Regions from separate parts of the Thalassospira sp. CH_XMU1420-2 genome, predicted to be linked through region 2. Evidence: riboswitches for the same ligand, from Rfam matches in the RefSeq annotation. Region 2 holds a riboswitch; each other region holds the start of a gene.
What was found. Region 2 has a riboswitch for thiamine pyrophosphate ahead of thiC (phosphomethylpyrimidine synthase ThiC). Riboswitches for the same ligand answer to the same signal wherever they lie in the genome.
Positions count from the first base shown of each region.

Region 1 (3,280 bases), on a different contig from region 2:
TTATGACACGCAGGATATTTTCCGCTGTGATGGGTAACACAGGTGGTATTTCGATCCCGTTAATGGTCGCCCACACCCCGGACCAACAGCGCGCAACCCCATATGGACTATATCCTCCGCCGCCAAGAACAAGACTTCTTGGCGCCAATCTGGTCATCGCCCCCACGACTTCCCAGATCGATTGATTGCCCAAAAGCTGTTTTGAAAGCGGATCCTCGGCAAGAGTATCACATCCACATTGTAAAACAATAGCTTGTGGTGCAAAACTTAATGCAAGAGGAATCAAATATTCAAAAAGAACGAACCGCATCTCGTCGTCATTCATCCCGCCCGGCATGGGCAGGTTGCGGGCCATGCCACCGGCCACGTCATCAATCGCGCCGGTCTTGGGCCATAAATCTTCCTGATGCATGGAAACGGTCAGAACCCGGTCATCTTCGGCAAAGGCATATTGCACGCCATCCCCGTGATGGGCGTCAATATCAACATACAACACCCGATCCAGCCCCGAATCGAGAAGCGCATAAATCCCCAGAACCGGGTCGTTGAAGTAACAAAACCCCGATGCCCGGTCGCGCAATCCGTGGTGCGTCCCCCCGGCCGGATGATGGATGATGCCGCCATCGGCAATCAATTGCGCCGCCAGGATCGATGATCCGGCCGCAGTCGCCGGACGCCGGAAAATTTCCGGATAGATCGGATTGCCATTTTTACCCAGACCAAACCGGACCATGACCTCCTCGGGAAGGGACTGGTCACGTTCGGCCTGCATGACGGCATCGACATATTCCGGGTCATGAAACCGCGCCAGTTGATCGGGCGTTGCCACCGGCCCCGTCAAATAGGTGCTTTCATCCACCCAGCCCAGCGCATGCACCATATCGACCACCAGCGACACCCGCGGGATCGCCAATGGGTGTTTCGGCCCGTAACTGGACCCGCGGTAAATTTCGGCGGCAATCATGCGCGGGGTTATGTCACCCCGACGATAATCAGGAAGGGTTTCGGGCAAGATGGTCACAACAGATGTCAGTCAATTTCAACGGCAGGCTCCCCACAGCATTGCGTGCATTCACGCCATTCTGCAAGGCCTGATTACAGCGATCTGACACACCGATCTTCGTTCTTTATCGCGCGCAGCGCCTGACACAAATTGTCACAAAACTTGACGGACGCGTTTTGACTGCGCATAGTCCCGTCATCTCCGGGGGGGCCGATCGTAAATCGGCTGAGAGGTTCGGTGTTGCCGAACGACCCTTTGAACCTGAACCGGTTAAGACCGGCGTAGGAAGGATCGAATGCGCGACACAGAACAAGCGCCCCAGCAGGCGCAAAATCCAACCAGTTTCGATATCCACCTGTCGGGTGCCCGTGTGGCATTTGGCGGCGTTGATATTTTTGATGATCTTGATCTGACCCTTCGGGCCGGAAGCTTTACCTGTTTGCTCGGTCCCAGCGGCGTTGGCAAAAGCACGCTTTTGCGCTTCCTTGCCGGTCTGGTCGAAGGCGATGTTAGCGGTAACATCACCTGTTCGGATGGCGGCATCCTTAAGAACCGCATCGCCTATATGGCGCAGCAGGATTTGCTTTTGCCCTGGCGCACCGTGCGCGAGAATGTCGAGCTTGGCGCGGTCCTTCGCGGGGAACGTCCCGATCATGCGCGCGCCGAACACCTGATCGCCGAAGTCGGTTTGACCGATGCAGCCCACCTACGCCCGGCAAAGCTTTCGGGGGGCATGAAACAGCGTGCCGCCCTTGCCCGCACCCTGATGGAGGACCGCCCGGTTGTCCTGATGGATGAACCGTTTTCAGCCCTTGATCCGGTCAATCGATTACGTTTGCAGGAATTGGCCGCACGGGTTTTGCGCGGCAAGACGGTATTGCTGGTAACCCACGACCCGCTTGAAGCATTGCGTCTTGGCGATCATGTTCATGTCCTGTCGGGTGCCCCGGCCACCCTTGCCGATGCCATCACGCCAGATGGTCAAAGCCCGCGCAACATCACCGATCCCGCCATTTTGGCCCAGCAGGCCGAATTGCTGCGCCAACTTGGTGCCGATATTGCCCCCGGATTTGGGGCGGAGGCTTTGTCATGAGCCTTCAAAACAATCCTCATACCCATAAAAAACCGCTGACAGAACGCCGCTGGCTGATGCTTGCCCGGCCCTTGATCATTGTGGTTGCGCTGATTGCAACTTGGCAGGCGCTGGTTCTGATTACCGGTGCGCCGAAATACATGCTGCCAACGCCCGCAGATGTCTGGGCCACCCTGTTTGCCCGGCATGATGTGCTGCTTGATCACGCGCAATATACCATTGCCGAAACGGTGATTGGCCTGTTTGCCGGTGCGGCCCTCGGCACGCTGGCCGCCATTCCGATGGCGCTGTTTTCGCCGGTCCGGTTCTGGTTGATGCCGATCCTTCTGGTGTCGCAGGCCATTCCGTTCTTTGCCTTGGCACCGCTTCTGGTTCTTTGGCTGGGCTTTGGTCTGGCATCCAAGATTGCCATGGCGGCCCTGATCATTTTCTTCCCGGTGACAGTCGCCTTCTTTGACGGGTTGGCACGCACTGAAAGCGGCTGGCTTGATCTGGCACGGACCATGGGGGCCAGTCGCTGGCGACTTTTGACCCATATCCGCCTGCCCGCTGCCCTTCCGGCCTTTGCATCGGGTTTCCGGGTTGCCACCGCTGTGGCCCCGATTGGCGCGGTGATTGGGGAATGGGTGGGGTCCAGTCACGGGCTTGGCTATTTGATGTTGCATGCCAATGCCCGGGTTCAGATTGATATGGTTTTTGCCTGTCTTCTGATCCTGTGCGCCTTTTCGATCACGCAATATTTCATTGTCGATCGCGTCCTGCGCGCAGCCCTGCCCTGGCAGCCCGACAGCCTGAAACCGGTTCGGTAATACAATTCCCCGCTGCCAAATCGGCCGCGGTTTAAATCCTCATACAAATAATTTGGCGCATCTTACGGAGGTTCATCCATGTCACGCCTTAAATCCATGATCACCGCGACCGCATTGGGCGCAATGGTTCTTGGCACGTCCTCAACGGCCTTTGCCGCCGACAAGCTGGTCATTCTGCTGGACTGGTTTGTGAACCCGGATCACGCACCGCTGATCGTCGCCAAGGAAAAGGGTTTCTTTGCCAAGCATGATCTTGACGTTGAACTGATCGAACCAAGCGACCCTTCCGCCCCGCCGCGCCTTGTTGCTGCCGGTCAGGGCGACGTTGCGGTCAATTATCAGCCCCAGCTTCACGTACAGGCGGCCGAAGGATTG
Region 1 is NZ_JAYMEG010000003.1:295,385-298,664, reverse strand. It holds gene WA429_RS11045 (acetoin utilization protein AcuC) at 1-1,021, opposite strand, end outside; TPP riboswitch at 1,197-1,308, shown strand; gene WA429_RS11040 (ABC transporter ATP-binding protein) at 1,299-2,096, shown strand; gene WA429_RS11035 (ABC transporter permease) at 2,093-2,905, shown strand; gene WA429_RS11030 (ABC transporter substrate-binding protein) at 2,984-3,280, shown strand, end outside.
Region 1: another riboswitch for thiamine pyrophosphate. It lies ahead of WA429_RS11040 (ABC transporter ATP-binding protein); the one in region 2 lies ahead of thiC (phosphomethylpyrimidine synthase ThiC).

Region 2 (3,280 bases):
TCTTTGGGGGTGACGTAACACAGCATCGCGGTACCAAACCATCCGATCATCGCAGCGCCAATACCTGATGTGATGTGATCGTAACCCGGTGCGATATCCGTCGTTAGAGGGCCAAGCGTATAGAATGGTGCTTCGCCGCAGACCGCCAATTGCTTGTCCATATTTTCGCGGATTTTGTGCATCGGCACATGACCGGGCCCTTCGATCATGACCTGACAATCCTTGGCCCAGGCGATCTGGGTCAGTTCGCCAAGGGTTTCAAGTTCGGCAAACTGGGCGGCATCATTGGCATCGGCAATTGACCCGGGCCGCAATCCATCGCCCAGCGAGAACGACACGTCATACATCCGACAGATGTCACAAATCTCGGCGAAATGCTCATAGAGGAAACTTTCACGGTGATGATGCAAGCACCACTTGGCCATGATCGATCCGCCGCGCGATACAATCCCGGTGACCCGATCCACGGTCAACGGGATGTGGTGCAAACGCAACCCGGCATGAATGGTGAAGTAATCAACGCCCTGTTCGGCCTGCTCGATCAGGGTGTCGCGGAAAACCTCCCATGTCAGGTCTTCGGCAATGCCACCAACTTTTTCCAGCGCCTGATAGATCGGCACGGTCCCGATTGGCACCGGGGAATTGCGAATGATCCAGTCACGGATATTGTGGATATTGCGCCCGGTCGATAGGTCCATGACGGTATCGGCCCCCCACCGGGTTGCCCAGACCATCTTTTCAACCTCTTCCCCCATCGATGATGTCACTGCCGAATTACCAATATTGGCGTTGATCTTGACCAGGAAATTACGGCCAATGATCATGGGTTCGGCTTCGGGATGGTTGATATTGGCCGGGATCACCGCACGCCCACGCGCTACTTCATCACGAACGAACTCCGGTGTGACATTATCGGGGATGACTGCCCCGAAAGCCTCGCCATCACGCTTTGCATTAGCCCGCAATTCGGCACGTCCCATATTTTCGCGGATCGCGACATATTCCATTTCTGCGGTAATGATGCCCGCCCTGGCATAGGCAAGCTGTGTGACCGCTTGACCATCGGTCGCGCGTAAGGGCGCGTGATGATTTGGGAACACCGGAACAGCATGGTTCCCGCTTTCGACAAAGCCATTATCTTCGGGTTTGATCGCGCGCCCGGCATATCGTTCGGTATCACCGCGTCCGGCAATCCAGTTGCGCCGAATTCTCGGCAGGCCTTTGGCAATGTCGATCTCAATATCTGGATCGGTATAGGGACCCGATGAGTCATACACCTTTAACGGTGGCTCGCCGGCTGTGGGATGGACCGAGATTTCACGCATCGGCACGCGAATTTCGGGGTGCAGATCGCCGGGAATATGGATCTTGCGCGATGCGGGCAATGGCCCGGTGGTGACATCAGATGTAGAAATTTTGACAGACATAAAAGGTCCCTTTGCAGTCAAAGCAATGGAGACCCAGTTCTGCGAAAGGCATGTGATGAGGGGGGCTGACATTATGGTGAAAATTCACCCGTACCAGACGGATCAGGCCCATCAGGAACACGTGAATATGCCAGCCTCTGCACCATCCCTACGCCAGTATGAACTGGATCAGGTTCAATGGGTCACTGCGCTGCATCGCCAGCAGTATCTCAGCCCCTTGTCGGGGCTCCCCAGGTGATTGATTGAAGGGTTACAAGTTATGCAGGGGGGGTGTCAATCGGTAAGCGTCCCGGCTACCTTGCGAATTGTACCGAAAGAGCGGACTTAGAGAGAGAAGGGGAGGGCTCCGAACGGCTCGAGAAATCCGGATTTGTCCCGCATCTGTAGTGCCAGTACTGTCAACGCTAGGCTATAGCTCCAGATCTTTTTCCAAAGCTCTTCGTTCTATGATTGTCTTTCTTCGTTTGTGCGAAAAGATCTGCCCGATCGACAAAAACTAGCATTTCTCGCTTTCATCCCGGGCGATTGGTCCAAAAGCTTTTTTTGCGTTACCAGCCTGCGGGAATTTTTATCGTTCTGAACTTAAGCTCTTGGCAGTTTGGTTCATGTCAAGGTAATGAGAGACAGCTCCGAAGGCGCACTAAGCCAACGTGCAAACCCGATCCAAAGCGCAGTTCCATTGCAGACATGTAGAGAAATGCTATCTGAATAACCCCTGACTTTGGACGAAATATCGTCTTGAGGCAATGACGAAACAGGATGAAATTGAGCACTGGTTTGTCCGATGGCAGTCCAGTGCACGGCAAAGAGCAATCATGCGTCAGGCGTAGGAGATGCGTGCTGTCTGGCTCCGTAACAGGGCGCTGTCAGTCTACCGCCTAATTATCCGCGCGATCCGCCGATGGTTCTGATATGACAGCATAAATACGAAAAACTTTGATCGACACAAGATGACCGACGAAGAGGACCGTCCATCACCCGAAGCTCTGCTGGAACAGACCCACAAGGATGAGAGGGGCAAGCTCAAGATCTTTCTAGGCGCCTATCCGGGCGTCGGAAAGACCTATGCCATGCTTCAAGCCGCGCAGGAACGGCAGAAGGAAGGGCGGGACGTTATTGTCGGCATTGTCGAAACCCACGGGCGCGTGGAAACCGAAAACCTCTTGCGCGGTCTTGAAGCATTGCCGCGCAAGAGGCTTTTGCATCGGGGCCGTGTCTTTGGGGAAATGGATATTGATGCGATCATCTGGCGCAAACCGGAAATCGCCCTTGTGGACGAACTGGCACATACCAATGTGCCGGGCAGTCGTCATGAAAAGCGCTATCAGGATATCGATGAGTTGCTTGATGCCGGGATTGATGTCTATACGACGCTGAACATCCAGCATCTTGAAAGCCTGAACGATATTGTCGCCCGGATTTCACGTGTTCGCGTACGCGAAACCTTGCCCGACAGTTTCCTTGAAAAAGCCAATGAAATTGAACTGATCGATCTGCCGCCTGATGATCTTTTGCAAAGACTGCGCGATGGCAAGGTTTATGTCATCGATCAGGTGGGGCGCGCGCTCCGGCATTTCTTCAGCAAGGGTAATCTGACCGCCCTTCGCGAACTGGCGATGCGTATTGCTGCTGAACGCATTGATGCGCAGATGCTGGAATATATGCGCACCCACGCGGTCAGCGGCCCATGGCCGACGCAAGAACGCCTGATGGTGTGCCTGAATGAAAGTCCGGTTGCCAAAAAGCTGGTCCGCACGGCCAAGCGGATGGCAGAGCGCCAGCGCGTTCCCTGGATCGCCTTGCATGTGGAAACACCACGTGACGACCGGATGTCGAATGCCGAAAAGGATGGC
Region 2 is NZ_JAYMEG010000007.1:15,990-19,269, forward strand. It holds gene thiC (phosphomethylpyrimidine synthase ThiC) at 1-1,427, opposite strand, end outside; TPP riboswitch at 1,555-1,670, opposite strand; gene WA429_RS18385 (sensor histidine kinase KdpD) at 2,378-3,280, shown strand, end outside.

Region 3 (3,280 bases), on a different contig from region 2:
CGGCGCAATTGCGGCATTTCCGTGCGGTTTGCTGCGCGGGGTGGGGGACAGCCATGCGTCACTGCCATCAAAACCCCCGCCAGACCGGAAGTTCGGGCGGGGGTTTTGACGATGAATTTCGGGTCAGGTATCTGATTTAACCGGTTATTTCCGGGCTTTGATGGCATCAGAAATCTTGCGGGTGGCGCCTTCGGGGTCGGGTTGTCCGCAAATTGCCGATACAACCGCAATGCCGTTCGCACCGGCTTCAAATACCGGGTCGACGTGATCGCGTTTCAATCCGCCGATCGCAACGGATGGCAAACCGGCGATCCGAACCAGATTGGCAAGACCATCAAACCCGATGGCCGGTTTATGATCGGGTTTGGTCGGTGTGGCAAAGACCGGTCCAATACCGACATAATCGACAATCGACCGATCAACCTTGCGGGCGACAGTTTCGTCTTCGATCGACAGGCCAATGATCTTGTCCGGGCCAAGCCGGTCGCGCGCAGTTTTTGTCGGCAGGTCATCCTGACCGACATGCAATCCATCAGCACCGATGGCGATTGCGGCGTCGATATCGTCATTCACAATCAGCGGCACACCGGTACCGCGCATCGCATCCATCAGTTCGCGCCCAATGCGTATCAGACCTTCGGTACCGGCTCTTTTGTCGCGCAACTGGACGATGGTTGCCCCGCCAGCAATCGCTGCCAGAGTGGTTTCGACCATCGAATGAGTTCGGCACAGCTCGGGATCAAGCACCAGATAAAGGGACAGATCAAAGGATGTCATAGGACCTCGATACGCGCAGTGCCGGCAAAGGTTGCAGCATCAAGATTATGCAGCCCGTCAACAAAGGCCGTCATGAAGGATGCCGGACCGTTGGCTGATTTTGCCGCGATGCTTCCCGCAACGGCAAAATTGGTCAGGGCGGCGATGGTGGCTTCAAAAGCCTGATCTTTGGCGATTGCGGTATAGGCACCAACAAGTGCGGTCAGCGAACAGCCCATGGCCGTGATTTTCGGCATCAGGTCCGAACCACCGGCAATGCGGACATTGCGCGTTCCATCTGTGACAAAATCAACCTCGCCCGTGACGGCAACGATGGCCTTCTGCGCGGTGGCAAGGGTGCGGGCGGCTTCTTCGGCCTGTTCGACCGGATCGCCACTGTCAACGCCCTGACCGGCACTTTGGCCGCCGCCAAGGGCGATGATTTCGGAAGCGTTACCGCGAATGACAGTCGGGTTCAGTTTCAGCAACCGGGCAACCGTATCGCGGCGATATGTGGTGGCGAAATGTGCCACGGGATCAAGAACCCATGGCTTGCCTGCGTCATTTGCCGATTTGGCCGCGGCAATCATGCCTTCGACCCAATGGGGCGACAGGGTGCCGATATTGACGGTCAGTGCGCCTGCGATTGCGGCAAATTCTCCGGATTCTTCTGGTGTATGGACCATTGCCGGTGATGCGCCCGCCGCCAGAAGGACATTGGCAGCATAATTCATCGCAACATAGTTGGTGATGCAATGGACCAGCGGATTGGTCGCACGCATTTTTTCAAACAGCCCGGTTGCGGTGGTGGAAAGATCAGTCGTCATGTCGAGGCTCCAATGCAGCAAACTCAAGTGCGTTTGGAGACCCAGTTCGAAGTCGGAAAGATGGAGAACGCCGAAAATTTCGCGTTCACACCGTCCCTACGCCAGTATGAACTGGATCAGGTTCAAAGGGTCACTGCGCGGCAGTTTCTCAGCCCCCTGACGGGGCTCCCCTTGGTGAATGCCCAAAATGGGTTTTAATGTGCTTTCTGTCAATTCATCCTGTCGGTCACAGCATGATCAGGGACCAGAATGCAAACGGCGGGGCAGCTTGCGCCATCCCGCCGTTTGAAAATGTCGTTGGTTCGTCGTGATTATTTGCGACGTTCCATCGCAGCCTTAAGGGCGGCTGCCATCGCACCGCCGTCACCGCCGGAATTTCCGCCGGCATTACCGCGATTCCCGCCGCCAGATGTGTGTTGCGGGCGACCGCCATGACCACCGCGTGGTGCCTGCCCACGGTTATCGGACCGTTTTTCACGCACAGCTTCGTAATCCGGGGCCGATTTCATCGAAAGCCCGATACGTTTGCGGGGCGCGTCAACTTCCATCACCGTCACCGAGACGATTTGACCGGCCTTGACCACCTGGCGCGGATCTTCGACGAATTTGTCGGCCAACTGGGAAATGTGAACCAGACCGTCCTGATGGACTCCGATATCGACAAATGCCCCAAAATTGGTGACGTTGGTGACCGTTCCTTCAAGCTTCATGCCGGTGCGAAGGTCTTTGATTTCATTCACACCATCGGCAAATTTCGCGGTTTTGAATTCCGGGCGCGGATCGCGGCCGGGTTTGTCAAGTTCGGCCAGAATGTCGCGGATGGTCGGGACACCAAACGTGTCATCAGCGAAATCTTCGGCGCGCAGGGTCTTGATAAAGGCCGAGTCGCCAATCAGGGTCGCCAGCGGTTTTGATGCCTTTGCACTGATTTTTTCGACCAGCGGATAGGCTTCCGGGTGCACGGCCGATGCATCAAGCGGGTTCTGGGCACCACGAATACGCAAGAAGCCGGCACATTGTTCAAACGCCTTTGGTCCCAGACGTTCGACCTTTTTCAGGTCGGCACGGGACTGGAACGCACCGTTTGAATCGCGATAGCTGACAATATTGCGGGCCAGTGTTTCGGTCAGACCGGCAACTCGGGTCAAAAGCGGGATCGATGCGGTATTCAGGTCAACACCAACGCCGTTCACGCAATCCTCGACCACGGCATCAAGAGAACGGGCCAGTTTGGTTTCCGATACATCGTGCTGATACTGCCCGACACCGATGGATTTCGGTTCGATCTTTACCAGTTCTGCCAGCGGGTCCTGTAATCGACGGGCAATTGATGCTGCCCCACGCAGCGACACATCAAGATCGGGGAATTCTTCAGCCGCGAATTGCGATGCCGAATAGACCGATGCGCCGGCTTCGTTCACGATGACCTTGGTGGCCTTAAGGGCCGGAAAACGTTTCAGAAGCTGACCGGCAAGTTCATCCGTCTCGCGCGAGAACGTGCCATTGCCAATCGCAATCAGTTCGATCTTGTGACGGGCAGCAAGGGCTGCAAGGGTATTAAGCGCCCCTTCAACGTCATTGCGCGGCTGGAACGGGTAAACCGTTGCGGTATCGACCAGCTTGCCGGTGGCATCGACAACTGCGACCTTGACGCCGGTACGAACCCCCGGATCAAGACCCATGGTGGCCTTTTGCCC
Region 3 is NZ_JAYMEG010000001.1:229,426-232,705, forward strand. It holds gene thiE (thiamine phosphate synthase) at 145-777, opposite strand; gene thiM (hydroxyethylthiazole kinase) at 774-1,583, opposite strand; TPP riboswitch at 1,660-1,765, opposite strand; gene WA429_RS01140 (Tex family protein) at 1,895-3,280, opposite strand, start outside.
Region 3: another riboswitch for thiamine pyrophosphate. It lies ahead of thiM (hydroxyethylthiazole kinase); the one in region 2 lies ahead of thiC (phosphomethylpyrimidine synthase ThiC).